DNA from 3 places in the Cytobacillus mangrovibacter genome. Region 2 is predicted to be linked to each of the others. Evidence: riboswitches for the same ligand, from Rfam matches in the RefSeq annotation. Region 2 holds a riboswitch; each other region holds the start of a gene.
What was found. A riboswitch is a leader RNA that binds a small molecule or an ion and turns the genes downstream of it on or off. The one in region 2 is predicted to bind S-adenosylmethionine.

Region 1 (5,318 bases), on a different contig from region 2:
CTAACAGGGAAAAGTATTAAGAAAGTCTTGTCCCGCGTTTTGCCTGGGGCACCGGCCCCTGTCCAAGCATTTATGGACAAAGGAGAGGATTTTGTTATTGCTGATAACATAGCGGATCTTGTTAAAGGGATGAATGATTTAACGGAAGAAAGGCTGTTGGATCTTGAGAATATTGAACGGCAAATACAAGCACGGGATCGTGAAATGGATAATAAATTTACGAAGGATCTACAAATAACAGCCCTTCGCGGTGCACGTCAATATATAGGCGATAAACTCATTCGAGTAGCTGCCCCGCATAAAATTCTTGATAAGAAAAATGGCCCTCTTATTGCAGTTCGATTGAATATTGTCAGCCGCAAAACCTTGGGTGGATTACAAACGGATTTATCGGGACGGGTATTAGATTCTTCTAGCAAGGTGATCCAAGGGCTCTATGCAGCTGGCGAGGTTTCTGGCTTTGGAGGCGGTGGACTACATGGCTATCGGGCATTAGAAGGGACCTTTCTTGGCGGTTGTCTTTTCTCTGGCCGAGCAGTAGGCCGTGCTCTAGCTGAGGAATAATAGGAAGCAAAGGAAAAAGCAACGAATCACTAGAGAAATAGATTCGTTGCTTTTTGGATGAAAAGTCAATTATCGCATGAAATACTCGATGCTTTATTTAAAGTCGATATGAGCTTGATAGCCAAGCTGGCTAAAGAAATTATTTAAGACATTGACGGCATGATCTTCAGCTTTAGTTAATAGGTCTAAATCAGCAGCTTCCTCCATAATTCCATTTTGTGCTTTAGCAGCAAGATCAAAACCCTCGTCCCATTTTACTTCACCTCTAAATAGGCCGCCCTCTGAGTATGTTTGCACTTTATCCATTTGAATAGCAGGATCTTGGATGAATGTTGCATGAGGAATGGTTAAGGAAATTTCCTTGTTTTCCTCATCAACGATGATACTTTCATTTGTAATAGATTGTAGATCAACCCCAGCTAGTACGGTTGCTGGGACAATTAATAATACTGTTCTTTTCGTACCAGGTAAATTAACACTAATTTCTTTATTAAAGAGCTTATTATCTTCTTCTTTTATAATTGTCGTAACAACTGCTTGAGCGGTAGCTAATGTGGCTAATTCTTGAACCCCTTCAACAATATTCACTGTTTCACTTTTGTATGTGCTTCCAGTAAATAGTTTTATATAAGTAAAGGCACCCAAACTCCCTATTAAAAATATGATCATTACAATGAACAAAACTTTCAATGTAAAGAACTTCCCTAAAAAGGGGAGTGAGATTTGTGGTCTTCTCCTAGTTTCCATAGCTATTGCTGCTGCTGATTCTCTACTTCCAGCAAGAATCTCTTCTTTGGCTTTATTGATTTGGTTTTTATTCTTGGCCATTATGAATCCTCCTGTCATAAGGTCAATCTATTCTTCTATTATAATTCATTTCATACAAATTGTGTGGTTTATGAAATAAGTGGAAGCCCTAGTTCATCTACTTCCTCGCCCAAAAATTACTATTGCATGAACAGGAGATTTACTGTAATCTATAATCTGTTATTTATTCAAATGCTAGTAATTGAATATCTTCTTATCAAGAGAGATGGAGGGACTGGCCCAATGATATCTCGGCAGCGGAACTCAGGAGGAATGAGTTGCTGTGCCAAATCCAGCAAGCATAAGATGCTTGAAAGATAAGAAGAGTGTTTTATAGATTCGTTTATAAGGCCTCTTCTTGTTTTTATAAGAAGGGGTCTTTTTGTTGTGTTCAGAACAAGGCTAAATGGCCTCTTTGATCGATTATTTTTCGGGGGTGTATTTTATGGAAGTAGGTAAAAAAGGGAATCCAATGGCATTGCTGCCATTCGTTGTATTTTTAATTCTATTTATCGGTACAGGTGTTGTAACAGGTGACTTTTATAAGTTTCCAGTCATTGTTGCGATTACCATTTCATGTGTGGTTGCTTTAGCGATGAATCGTAAGGAAACGCTTAACTCTAAAGTAGATCTTTTTTGTAAGGGTGCTGGAAACTCGAATGTCATGTTAATGGTTTTGATTTTCCTTTTGGCTGGTGCGTTTTCAGAGGTGGCAAAAGGGATGGGGGCTGTTGATTCTACAGTGAATTTCGCCATGTCCATTATCCCTCAGAATTTCCTCATGGTCGGATTGTTTATTATTGGCTGCTTTATTTCTTTATCGATGGGGACATCAGTGGGGACCATTGTTGCACTAGCCCCGATTGGAGTCGGGATTAGTGAGCAAACGGATATTTCAATGGCACTTGCAATGGCAGTTGTAATTGGCGGGTCAATGTTTGGTGATAATCTTTCCTTTATATCAGATACGACCATTACTGCCGTTCGTTCACAGAATACGCAAATGAGGGACAAATTCAAAGTGAATTTCTGGATTGTTTTGCCTGCTGCTATTGTGACATGTGTAATTCTAGGGGCAATAACAATGGGAGAGAATGCTGAAGTGATGCAGCAATCCTATCAATGGGTGAAGATTCTTCCATATGTTTTAGTGATCATCTTTGCGTTAATTGGCATCAATGTCTTTCTTGTTCTTGCTTTAGGGATTGGACTGGCTGGGATCGTAGGCTTAATGGATGGAAGCTACCAATTCATGACTTTGGTTCAAACGATAGGAGAGGGAATGGCAGGTATGTATGAAATTTCATTCTTAGCTATTCTGATTGCAGGCATGGTAGAACTTATTAGACATAATGGCGGAATTGATTTCTTGCTCCACATTGTTACGAGAAACATTAAGTCGAAAAAAGGCGCAGAGTTTGGCATTGCCGGGCTTGTTGGATTAACTGATTTATCAACGGCTAATAACACGATTTCGATTTTGATTGCGGGGCCATTAGCGAAAAATATTGCTGATCAATATGGGATTGACCCTCGTAAATCAGCTAGTTTATTAGATATCTTTTCCTGTTGTGTGCAAGGGCTGATTCCTTATGGAGCGCAAATATTAGTAGCTGCAGGGGTTGCTAGTATTTCTCCTATGAGTATTCTTCCATTTTCCTATTATCCTTTCTTAATTGGGATTTGTGGAGTGATTGCTATTCTAATAGGTTATCCAAAATTTAAAAAAGTAAAATGAGTTTGATATGTTATACTATTCAAAAAAGGGGGTAGTATAATGGAGGAAAAAGTAGTACATGCAGTTCAGGATATTTACCCAGATGACTTTGCCTGGTGCTATGGGTGTGGACGTCTGAATGAAGAGGGTCATCATTTTCGGACAGGCTGGCACGGGGAACAAACATTGACCATTTATACACCAAATGAGGAGCATAAAGCAATTCCAGGCTTCGTCTATGGCGGACTGATTGCGTCGTTAATCGATTGCCACGGAACTGGGTCAGCGGCATTAGCACTTCATCGCAAAAATGGCCATGAAGTAGGGGATGGTGCAGAGCCACCTCGATTTGTAACAGCATCGTTAAAGGTAGACTTTGTCAAACCAACTCCAGAAGGTGTAGCATTAAAAGCGGTTGGAGCAATCACAGAAATTCATCCGAAGAAGTGGAAAATAGATGTGGAAGTATTTGCTGAGGATGCCGTTTGTGCCCGTGGAGAAGTTGTTGCTGTTGTGATGCCAAGTACATTTGCAAAAAAGGATTAATAATTATAAAATATGCAAAAAAAAGCGCAGCAACCATGCTGTGCTTTTTCTATATAAATGGGGATTTATTTCAACTAGGAAAAGGTACTCAAGAAAAAGGTAAGCAGATCTCTACCTTTGTTCCGTTCGATGAGCTGTCAATATTAATTTCCCCCTGATGCTCATCAATAATATTTTTGCAAATCATGATGCCCAAGCCTGTCCCTTGCTCTTTGGTTGTGAAAAAGGGTTCACCAATTTTGTTTAATAAATGTATGGGAATGCCTGAACCTTGATCGATGATTCGAATAACAAGTCTATCTGCATATTGTTTGCGAATGTCAATCATAATGCTGCCGCCTTGAGTCATCGCTTCAATTGCATTTTTCAAGAAGTTGATAAACACTTGTTTTAATTGGTTTTCATTACAATTGATAAGCGGTAAATTAGGTTCAATGCTCATTATTATTTCGATGCTATTTAAATTAGACTGTGTTTTGAGTAGAGTGATCACATGATTGATAATTACCTCAATATTCTTTTTCTCAAATTTAACTTCTTGAGGTCTAGCGAGCACCAATAATTCATTCAGAATGGTTTCAATCCGATTGATTTCTGAAGAGATAACATCAAAATACATCTTATTCTCTTTTAAATCATTCTCCATCATCTGAAAGAACCCCTTGATTGCAGTAAGCGGGTTTCTTACTTCATGTGCAATGCCTGCAGCCAATTGCCCAGCAATTGTCAGCTTTTCCGAATTAATAATGAGGTTTTTTGTCTGCTTTTGTTCGCTTATATCTCTGATAATCATATGAATGGCGGGACGATCCTGATAAATAGTAGGGATTGTTTTCAGCTCTACATCAATAACTTCTCCGTCCATACGAATAAATCTTTTTTCAATCGGCCCAACGGATTCCTTATTCATCTCGCGCTGCTTAAATCGGTTATGATCACCTGGATGGATAAAATCGTAGATGGGTCTGCCAACAATCTCGCGTTTTTTCTTTAAGCCGAGCATTTCAACGCCTGTTTGATTAATAAAAAGGCAGCGTTCATCTTTTAAAATGATGACTCCATCAGGGGATTCCTCAACAATTCGGTGATATCTGTCCTCCCCTTCTCGAAATCTTTCTTCAGTCAATTTCCTCTTTGTAATATCCTGGATTTGACTGATATAATATAGTGGATTTCCATCTTTATCTCTTACTAAGGAGACACTCATCAAACCCCAGATTTCATGTGTATCTTTATGTATGTAACGTCGTTCTGAATGGCAGGAATGCTCTATCCCTTCTAATAGTAAATGAACAATTTGTAAATCTTGTTCATTTTCGTCGGGGTGAGTAATATCGGTAATCAATAAATCTAACAGTTCATGCTCTTCATACCCAAGGATGTTGCAAAGTGCTGGATTTACCTTTATAAACTTCCCGCTGTTTACTGCGATTAATGCCATACCAATGGCGGAGTTCTCAAAGGCTTGGATAAATAATTGTGGATGATCAAAAGTTATCTTTTCCAACATACATATATACCCCTCATGTGTTGTTTTATAGCAATCAAAGTTTATAAGTCAATTATTTAACAAATTTGGTGGTAAGAGTAAGCTATATATTACCAAAAGTGAATGAACACCACTTTCTATGATAACACTTTCCAGTTAATAATGTCATAATATTCAAATTATATTTCAACTTTA
Region 2 (5,318 bases):
GAGAGCTGTACCTATTTACCAAAATAATGCATACCAATTCAAGAATACTGAACATGCCGCTAATCTTTTTGGTTTAAAGGAAGCAGGCTATATTTATACTAGAATCCACAATCCAACAGTGACTGTTTTTGAGGACAGAGTAGCTTTATTAGAAGGCGGGGTTGGTGCATTAGCAGTTGCCAGCGGAATGGCTGCGATTACTTTAGCCATTCTAAATCTTGCACAATCAGGCGATGAAATTGTTGCTGCTTCTAATCTGTATGGAGGAACCTATAATCTGTTTGCAGTAACACTCCCTAAATATGGGATTCATGTAACGTTTGTAGATCCAGAGAATCCGGAAAATTTCCGTGCGGCCATTACAGAGAAAACAAAAGCTGTGTTTGCGGAAACGATTGGGAATCCGAGCTTAAAGGTGCTAGATATTGAAAAAGTTGCAGACATCGCCCATGAAAATGGAATTCCGCTGCTAATCGATAATACATTTGCTACACCTTATCTTTGCAGACCGATTGAACATGGTGCAGATATTGTCATCCACTCGGCAACGAAATGGCTGTTAGGCAATGGGACGACAATGGGGGGAATCATTGTAGACGGTGGGAAATTCGATTGGAATTCTCCTAAATTCCCTGGATTTACAGAGCCAGATTCAAGTTACCATGATCTCGTATATAGCGAGGCTCTAGGCCCTGTCGCCTATATTACGAAAGCTAGAGTCCAGCTTTTAAGAGATTTAGGACCTGCTTTAAGTCCTCAAAATGCATTCCAATTTACACTTGGATTAGAAACACTACATGTAAGAATGAAAGAGCATGTAGCCAATACAAAAAAAATTATCAAGTATCTGGAAGCCCATCCTGCCATTCATTGGATTCTCTATCCAGGGAATGAGAATCATCCGGATAAACCATTGGTTGATAAGTATTTATCTAAAGGGGCTGGTTCTGTCGTCGTCTTTGGGATTGCTGGAGGAAGAGTGGCTGGGGCGAAGCTAATTAATAATCTTGAGCTTTGGGCACATGTTGCAAATGTAGGAGATGCCAAGAGTTTGATTATTCATCCTGCTAGTACAACACATCAGCAGTTAGATGCAGAAGGATTAAAGTCTGCTGGTGTACCTGAAGACTTGATTCGGATTTCGGTTGGAATTGAGAATGCAGAGGATCTAATTGATGACTTAGAACAAGCCATTGAAGCAGCGACTGGAATTACTTCTCTTACAGCCAATGCTTAAATCAAGCTGTTTGATTGAAGTAAATATACTATTCTTAAAAATACTAAAATATTAACTTTTTTCCGTTGACACCCTTATTATTTCCGTGATACGATATCTAGCGTAGACAAATTACTTAATTAATTTAAAGTGTTAATTGAATATAGATGTTAAGCTCTTATCAAGAGAGGTGGAGGGAAGTGCCCTTTGAAGCCCGGCAACCGTCATGAAAATGAAATGGTGCCAATTCACACAAAGCGATGTTTGCTTTGGGAGATGAGAGAAAGGACAATAATTAATTTATGCCTTTCTGCTCATGTCAGAAGGGCATTTTCTGTTTTCTTTGAATGTTAAGTGCTTAGAGGCAAATACTGAATAGGTACTGTCTATTTTAAAAGTCTTCTAAATTGATATGGAAAATCGGATTTAAAGAGGGTGCAACATGACGATGATCTCAATAAAAAATATCCAAAAGATTTATCCTTCCAAACAAGGTCAAGTAAAAGCAGTTGATGATGTTAATATCGAAATTAATGATGGCGAAATTTTTGGTGTCATTGGTTACAGTGGAGCAGGGAAAAGTACATTAATTCGAATGTTGAATGGTCTTGAAATACCAACCGAAGGAACAGTAGTTGTTGCAAATAATGAAGTGTCTAAAATAAAAGGCAGCCAGTTAAGAAAGGCTCGCCAAGAAATTAGCATGATCTTTCAGCACTTCAATTTACTTTGGTCAAGGACTGTTAGACAAAATATCTCATTTCCGCTTGAGATTGCAGGTGTGTCAAAAAGAGAAAGAGCTAAACGAGTAGATGAATTAATCAAGCTTGTTGGTCTTGATGGAAGAGAGGATGCCTATCCATCACAGCTCAGTGGTGGGCAGAAGCAACGGGTTGGGATTGCTCGAGCACTAGCTAATAATCCAAAAGTATTATTATGTGATGAAGCAACATCCGCTTTAGACCCACAAACTACGGACTCGATTCTCGATTTACTTGTAGATATTAATGATCGTTTAGGATTGACGATTGTGTTAATTACACACGAAATGCATGTGATTCGAAAAATCTGCCATCGTGTTGCTGTGATGGAAGAAGGTAGAGTAGTTGAACTTGGACCAGTTCTAGAAGTATTTAAAAATCCACAAGAATTAATCACAAAACGTTTCGTACAGCAAGTCACTGAACCTGAGGAAACTAGAGAAACAATTGAACACTTGCTTGACTTATATCCTCATGGTCGTGTCGTGCAATTAGGCTTTGTTGGAGAGTCAGCAGAACAGCCGCTTATTACGAATATTATTCGGAATTTTCAGGTGACGGTTAATATTCTTCAAGGAAAAATATCGCAAACTCAAAATGGTTCTTATGGCACATTATTCATTCATCTTGATGGTGAGACAGAAGAGCTAGATAAAGCGATGAAATTTATCCATTCCCAGCAAGTTGGAGTGGAGGTGATCTCAAATGCTTAATGAATGGTTTCCAAATGTGAACTGGGAGAAAATGTGGGATGCTACGGTTGAGACCCTTTATATGACAAGTATTTCAGTAATAGCTACTTTTATCCTTGGTGCAGTAATGGGATTATTACTTTTCCTAACATCTAAAGGGAATATATGGGAGAATGGAATAATTAATAAAATCATTGGGGCGTTCGTTAATATTTTCAGATCGATTCCCTTCATTATATTAATCGTTCTCCTTATCCCATTTACGACATTTTTAATGGGCACAATGATTGGGGAAAATGCGGCACTCCCAGCTTTAATTATTGGCGCTGCTCCTTTTTATGCTCGAATGGTTGAAATCGGGTTAAGAGAAATTGATAAAGGTGTCATTGAAGCGGCTAAATCAATGGGGGCAAAAACAAGCACAATCATCTGGAAAGTTCTCTTACCGGAATCAATGCCTGCTCTTGTATCAGGTATTACTGTAACCGCGATCGCGTTAGTAGGCTATACAGCGATGGCTGGTGTTATTGGTGCAGGGGGTCTTGGGAATCTTGCCTTTCTTGAAGGCTTCCAAAGAAGCAGAGACGATGTTACCTTAATGGCTACAATTATTATTCTTGTCATTGTATTTATCATTCAATTTATTGGTGATTTCATAACAACAAAATTAGATAAACGATAAGGAGAGGTCAAAAATGAAAAAATTATTACCATTTGTATTCGCATTAGCAATTACTCTTTTCCTTGCTGCATGTGGAACATCAGACGAAAAAGGCAGTGAAAATGGTGCGGCAAGTGAAGGAAATGAAAGTGGAGAATCTTCTAAACTAACAGTAGGTGCTTCAAATGTTCCGCATGCTGAAATTCTTGAAGAAGCTAAACCAATTTTAGCTGAAAAAGGAATTGAATTAGAAATCGTTACATTCCAAGATTACATCCTTCCGAACAAAGCATTAGAATCAAAAGAATTGGATGCAAACTATTTCCAACATATTCCTTACCTTGAGCTTCAAATTGAAGAAAATGGTTATGACTTTGTTAATGCTGGTGGAATTCATATTGAACCAATGGCTGTATACTCGAAAGAATATGATTCAATTGCTGATCTTCCAGAAGGTGCACATATTATCTTAAGCAACTCAGTAGCTGAGCATGGACGTATTTTATCCATTTTAGAAAAAGAAGGCTTAATTAAGTTAAAAGACGGTATTGATAAAACAAAAGCAACACTTGAAGATGTCGTTGAAAATCCAAAGAATGTCGATTTTGATGCAAACTATGAGCCAAAACTTTTAACACAAATTTTCAATAATAATGAAGGCGATGTAGTAGTTATTAACTCGAACTATGCAATCGATGCGGGTCTTAATCCGATTGAAGATTCAATTGCCATTGAGGCGAATGAATCACCATATGCGAATATCATTACTGTTCGTAAAGGGGACGAAACAAAAGATTCAATTAAGACACTTGTGGAAGTTCTTCGTTCGAAAGAAATTCAAGATTTCATCCTTGAAAAATACAAAGGTGCAGTTGTACCTGTATCTGAATAATTTAAATAGAAAAAGCAGGCTCCTAATGGTGTCTGCTTTTTCTATTTGGAGGAATCTGCACTAATTATAAGAATGACGTGAATGAAAGCGTTTTACCCACGATATTTCAATTTTCTGCATTTAATTTCTGCGAATTTCGTCATTGTATGACGGCTGTGACGGTGGTAAAATTTGAACGTGAAATAAAATCGCACTGACGAAAGGATTGGTTTTTATTAACCAGCTACAGTTGAATTACACAAGCGATATGGAAAAAGCAATGCATGGAGCGCATGGTGTTGGATATGAAACTTATTGCAGAAAACATGACGTTCGAATGGAAGTCGAAAAAAGACGTCAAGAAGAATATGTCAAATGTCAGCAAATGGTTGCTACCCTAGAGAAAAAAATCCATTCCTAGTCTTAAAACAATATATTAATGAAGAAAGTGGGGAAATCAGCTTATCTAAACTGATTTCTCTTTTTTTTATAAGTAAGCTCGTTTTTAAAAGATTGTTACTTTTGAATAACATGTATGAAAAACTATTTACAAAAAAAATTGGTTGATTGGAGCGGAAGGTGCGAGACTCCTGCGGGAAGTGTGGGACAGGTGAGACCCCGCAGGAGCGGATGCTCCGAGGAGGCTCACCGCCCACCCCGCGGAAAGCGAGTACCTGGAGCGCAAATCAACCTCTACCAACTACGTCCTCAATAGTAACAATATTTGCGAAAACAGCTTTCTCTATACAAGTATGTTTAATTTAACTACATAAAAGAAATTATTGTGGTAAGAATAATTAAGTAAATGATTATGAAGATATAACAATATCGGTCAGTAAAAAAGTGTGATTTTCATACACTAATTGAAATATGCATAAAAGTTTTGTTAATGGTCTGAAAGAGTTGCTAACAGATTTCATTTGTTATAAGATTGTAATGAGAATAAAGTGAGAATAGAGGATTGCGGTTATTGCCGTAATATAAAATCTTCTTTTATTGATGGAGGTATAGTAATGGCAGGATCTAAATTAACTATTAATGATCTTCATGTTTCAATTGAAGACAAAGAAATATTAAAAGGTGTAAACCTTGAAATAAAAGGTGGAGAAATCCATGC
Region 3 (5,318 bases), on a different contig from region 2:
TTCGGGCACAGCCTTGTAATCTGGCAAAAAGCCATCCCGTTCATGAACGGGGATGGCGAGGTAATTTGCTTTGGCAAGTGTAGCTGCAACCTTGTATGCAGGATAGGCTGGATCGGTCGCAAGCAGAAAGTCTCCCGGATTAAGAATGGACTGGGGAATCCCAGTAATTCCAACACCAGAGCCTTGAAAAACAAGGATCTCCGTTTCAGGATCTAATTCTACCTCATATTCCCGCTTATAAAAGGTAGCAATAGCTTCCCTTATGCCTTTTTTTCCATAAAAGGAGGGGTACCCTTGATTTTCCTTATCGGCTACCGCTTTTTTCAATGTACTTACGATCTCTTCAGAAGTGGGCTGGTCAGGATGTCCATTCGCTAAATTGATGACATCGATCCCTTTGCGCTGATAAGCGGCAACTTTTTCATGTAAGGAACTAAAATAATGATTAGGCAGTTGTTCAACTAGTGTGGATGCTTTAAAATTCACTGGGGAAAGACTCCTCTCAACGTTAAACGTTTATCGAATTCAATTATTCATTAAAATAATCTGGTAATTGGTATCCTTCATAATCTGGATTTGAAAGGATATAATCTTTAAAATCCTGTGAATGATAGGCATCAATCATGTCTTTCACAAAAGGTTTATCCACGTTTTTTTTATCCACTGCAACAATGACGATATTTTGATCTGTCATGTTTTCTAAGGCAAGCGCTTCAGTTAGCTTCATATGATTGGATACAGCGAAATTCCCTTGAATGGCAGCGAAATCAACATCCTCGAGTGCACGTGGTCCTTGTGCCGGGTCAGTCAAAATAAAATCTAACTGATGGGGATTGGATTCAATATCAAATATGGTCGCTTGTAAAGGATCGATATTATCTTTGATGGTAATCCATCCGATATCCTGCAAAAGCGTTAAAGCGCGAAGTAAATTTGGCGGCTCATTAGGGACGTTAACTTGTGCCCCTTCAGTTACTTCATCTAAACTGTTATGTTTTTGAGAATAGAGCCCCATTGGCGGTGTTGGAACTTGAACGGCACCGGTCAAATTAAGCTTTTCTCTCTTATTGATGGAATCAAGATAGAAGGAATGCTGGTGCGCGTTTGCATCAAGCTCTCCATTTGCAACCGCAATATTCGGCTGAATTCCATCTGTAAATTCCGTGTACTCAATGGTGTATCCTTTTTCCTCAAGGGAGGGGGCAACCCCTTTTATAAATTGGTCATTATAAGGACCAGGGTTAAAACTAATGCGTATTGTTTTATCTGAATCAGATGCGGCTCCTGACGACTCTTTGCTACTGCAGCCTGCAATCAAAAGAGATGCGATTGTAAGAACCACGACTGACCTCAACCACTTTTTATTCATCCAATAAATCCTCCCGTTAGAAAACAAAATTCATTATTCATGTATGATTACTCGGTTTTGTTTTTAAAAAAATAATAAAAGGAAAGCGAACACCATCTAAATGGTGTTCACTCCACATTCTTATCCCCAAATCTCTTTCGAAATATCAACAATATACTTCAGTTTCTCCCATTGCTCTTCTTCACTTAAAATATTGCCATGGTGAGTGGAGGCAAAGCCACATTGTGGGCTGATGCATAAATTCTCAAGTGGCACATACTGAGACGCTTCTTTCACACGTGCAATAATGTTTTCCTTCGCTTCTAATTCGCCACGCTTGGATGTAAACACGCCAAGAACAACCTGAGGGCCATCATTTGGAATATATTCTAATGGCGTGAAATCGCCTGAACGGTCATCATCATATTCAAGGAAAAAACCGTTCACTTTCTCTTTCGCAAACAGGACCGGAGCAATTTTGGCATAGCTGCCTTCAAAGGCCCAATTCGAACGATAGTTGCCCCGGCAAAGATGAGTCGTAATGATTAAATCCTCTGGTTTATCCTCAAGCACACCATTTACAACCTTCAATGCCAATTCAATTAATTCCTCGCGAGTCGCACCGCTATCATTAAAAGGAATGTCAGGCGCATTCAGACCAGCTATGTAAACATCATCTAGCTGCAAGTATCGACAACCAGCCTCATAAAAAGCGTTGATGGCCTCACGATAGGTTTGAATCACATCATTTGCATATTCTTCAATGTTCGGATAGATTTCCTTATCGCGAATCCCAGCATTAAATAATTGATTCGGACTTGGAATCGTTTGTTTAGCAACAGCACGATCGCCAACAATTTCTTTAAATTCAACAAAGTCTTTAATATGCGGATGGTCCTGGTTAAAAGAAATTTTTCCAACGACACGCACATCATATCGTTCCGTTTCTTCGCCTTTAAATTTAAAACCGTGTTCAGGCACATACCCTTCGACCCCATGTAAGTGCTCAAGGAAATCAGTATGCCAGAATCTGCGACGGAACTCCCCATCTGTCACCGCTTGTAAGCCCACTTCAATTTGCTTATCCACTACTTTTTTGATTTCTTCTGTTTCAATTTCGTGAAGCTCCCCCGCAGTTAGTGTTCCTGCTTGGAAATCCTTTCTTGCTTGATGAATTCTTTCTGGGCGTAACAAACTTCCTACATGATCTGCACGAAATGGAGCCTTTACTAATGTTTTTGTCATTTGAATCTTCTCCCTACTTTTTATATTTTTTTAATACAAAAAACCCTCTTCATAAAAATAAGAAGAGGGCTGATTACATACATAAATGTTCCGCTCTTCTTATCTTGTAGCATTTCGCTACTGGAATTGGCACAGTACTTAAAAAAGTCCGCTGCCGAGGCTTCAAAGGGCCAGTCCCTCCACCTCTCTGGATAAGAAAATTTGAAAATATTAAATTATTAATCAATTTACACTTAAAAAGACGTTTTGTCAATTTAATTTTTAAAAAAATTACGGTTTATAATTCATAGCAGGAATTCTAAAATATTTGTCGAAATGGGCATAATAAATAAAAAAAGAAATGGGGTGAATAAAATGGAGAAAGGATACAATGGGGAATTTGAATTGGAAGGAAAAGAAAAAGAAAAGTGGGAACGCCATTTAATGTTAACAGAGCTTTATATAAAAGGAGTTGAAATAGAAAAAATCGCCAAAATAGCTGGTTTAACGAAAGAAGAGGTGGATGAACATTTCCCTCGAATCTACTAAAATGTTACCCTTGTCCTCGTATTACATGCTCTCATTAACCCATTTAAATTCTTTCATAAAAATCAACCTCAAATGATTCTATTAAATATTTCCCCGAAAGGAAGATCCCTCATGACCAAGGAATACCTCGATTTAAAAATGGACTTTATGTTCAAGCAATTATTTGGAGATCCTAAGAGAAAAAACATTACCATTGCATTCCTAAATGATTTACTTCACAGAAAAGGTACAGAACGAATTGTTGACGTACAATACGAAAATACGGAATTGATCAAAGAAGAACTAGATGGAAAAACAAGTAGATTGGATATATTGGTATTTACCTCTGCTAGTGAAAGAATTAATGTGGAAATACAATTAGCGAATCAACATGATATGCCAGAACGTGTCCTTTATTATTGGTCAAGATTATTTTCAGCCTCTCTAGCAGCTGGAGAAAATTATCGAAATTTGCCTCCAACCATTATGATCAGTATCCTAAACTACCCACTATTCCCACATGAAACTGACAGCTTCCACAATGTGTTTCATCTTAGAGAAGACACAGAACATTTTCTGTGGAGTCCCCATATAGAATTCCATGCCTTTGATCTTTCACAGTTTATGGTAAAATGGAGGAAATATAGACGTGAGATAAAAAATAATCCACCACCTGAACTACCGTGGTTAATGATGTTAACAGCCGCTGATTATGAAAAGAAAACCGGTGATACTGGAATTTTTCACTATCTATCAAATTATACATTTGGATGTTGTGGCTACCTTTTCAATAGGTTTCTGCGTTCAGCTCCAGCGCCTACCCCCTCGAGGTCACAAGCCAATCCTCCCAGAAAGGTAAAGGACACCTTTCCGTGAGGCTTGTCTTGTGCTTGTCGGGGGTGATCAAGGCGCTTGCGCATTAGTTTTGAACTGGAGGAATTAGCGATGAATGAACAAGAAGTACGTGAAGCATTAATTGAATGGGAAAACCTGAGTGCCAATAAAGAAAATAAAGTGTTATATGAAGCCAGATTAAAATATTTACGTGACCAACTTTCGAACATTAGAGGGGAAAGGAGATTAGGGAGAGAGGAAGGGATGGCAAGTATCATCCAAAGAATGATAGAAAGGGGATTGCATGTCTCTGATATCGTTAATATAACTGGACTTAAAGAGGAAGAAGTGCAGGAGATACTGAGCGATAAATGAGAATGAAAGTTTTGGTTTGATATTTTTTGGAAGAAGGTGCCTACTCCAAATGGCAGTCATATACGTGGGAAATTCAAAACCGCATAATAAACATAAATTTTATACAACTAGAAAGATACAACTTACTGAACACATTAAATTTGCAAGAGAGATTAATAAGGTCTCTCTTTTTTTACGCCCAAATGTCGCTTTAGACGCTATTTTGCAAACTTTTCTAATCGGTTTTTTAAAAATGTTGACAAAGTCCACTAAAATAATTAAAGTTTTTGTTGACAGTGTCTACAAAAAAGGAGGGCTACAATGATCCTAAATGATCATGTCATAGCTGATATAAGGCAATTCAATCGATTTTATACGAATATCCTTGGCTTATTAGATAAGCATGTATTGAATACTGGCTATTCTTTTACAGAGGCAAGGGTCATTTTAGAGATTGGTTTCTTGGAACAATGTATCGCAAATAATTTAGTTGAAAATTTGGATATTGACCGCAGTTACATGAGTAGAATCATTGCCAAGCTTAGTAAAGATGGACTAATTAACAAGGAATTTTCGACGCTGGATAATAGAACGAGTCTGATTCGATTGACACCTAAAGGAATCGCTTTATTTAATCAACTAAATGAAAAATCGGATGAACAAATAGTGAAATTACTGCAAGGCTTGTCACAAAAAGAAATTATAGAAATACATACGTCTATGTTATTGATTCAGAAGAAATTAGATAAGTTGGAGGGACTATAAATGATACGTTTTGAAAATGATTATGCAGAAGGTACGCATCCGCGCATTCTTAAACGGCTAATAGAAACCAATGAAGAGCAGACGCCTGGGTATGGGACAGATGAACATTGTGAAAATGCGAGAACGTATATTAGAAAAGCGTGTGATGCAGAGAATGCAGATGTTCACTTTTTAGTTGGAGGAACACAAACGAATATGACGATTATCTCTTCCATACTACGCCCGCATCAAGGGGCAGTTGCTGCAATTACGGGTCATATCGCTG

Region 1: it holds a riboswitch for S-adenosylmethionine, as region 2 does, so the genes downstream of both, ACFYKT_RS15640 (Na+/H+ antiporter NhaC family protein) here and ACFYKT_RS09940 (methionine ABC transporter ATP-binding protein) in region 2, are expected to answer to the same signal.
Region 3: it holds a riboswitch for S-adenosylmethionine, as region 2 does, so the genes downstream of both, ACFYKT_RS07225 (5-methyltetrahydropteroyltriglutamate--homocysteine S-methyltransferase) here and ACFYKT_RS09940 (methionine ABC transporter ATP-binding protein) in region 2, are expected to answer to the same signal.

What each region holds. Positions count from the first base shown of each region.
Region 1 is NZ_JBIACJ010000008.1:152,230-157,547, forward strand. It holds gene ACFYKT_RS15630 (FAD-binding dehydrogenase) at 1-564, shown strand, start outside; gene ACFYKT_RS15635 (DUF4230 domain-containing protein) at 658-1,392, opposite strand; SAM riboswitch class I at 1,583-1,695, shown strand; gene ACFYKT_RS15640 (Na+/H+ antiporter NhaC family protein) at 1,817-3,109, shown strand; gene ACFYKT_RS15645 (PaaI family thioesterase) at 3,149-3,634, shown strand; gene ACFYKT_RS15650 (PAS domain S-box protein) at 3,723-5,144, opposite strand.
Region 2 is NZ_JBIACJ010000004.1:286,870-292,187, forward strand. It holds gene ACFYKT_RS09935 (O-acetylhomoserine aminocarboxypropyltransferase/cysteine synthase family protein) at 1-1,237, shown strand, start outside; SAM riboswitch class I at 1,392-1,499, shown strand; gene ACFYKT_RS09940 (methionine ABC transporter ATP-binding protein) at 1,665-2,690, shown strand; gene ACFYKT_RS09945 (methionine ABC transporter permease) at 2,683-3,351, shown strand; gene ACFYKT_RS09950 (MetQ/NlpA family ABC transporter substrate-binding protein) at 3,365-4,222, shown strand; gene sufC (Fe-S cluster assembly ATPase SufC) at 5,215-5,318, shown strand, end outside.
Region 3 is NZ_JBIACJ010000003.1:167,025-172,342, forward strand. It holds gene ACFYKT_RS07215 (aminotransferase class I/II-fold pyridoxal phosphate-dependent enzyme) at 1-486, opposite strand, end outside; gene ACFYKT_RS07220 (MetQ/NlpA family ABC transporter substrate-binding protein) at 530-1,369, opposite strand; gene ACFYKT_RS07225 (5-methyltetrahydropteroyltriglutamate--homocysteine S-methyltransferase) at 1,490-2,593, opposite strand; SAM riboswitch class I at 2,690-2,791, opposite strand; gene ACFYKT_RS07230 (hypothetical protein) at 2,948-3,121, shown strand; partial or broken gene ACFYKT_RS07235 (Rpn family recombination-promoting nuclease/putative transposase) at 3,233-3,862, shown strand; gene ACFYKT_RS07240 (hypothetical protein) at 4,046-4,309, shown strand; gene ACFYKT_RS07245 (MarR family winged helix-turn-helix transcriptional regulator) at 4,610-5,053, shown strand; gene ACFYKT_RS07250 (threonine aldolase family protein) at 5,054-5,318, shown strand, end outside.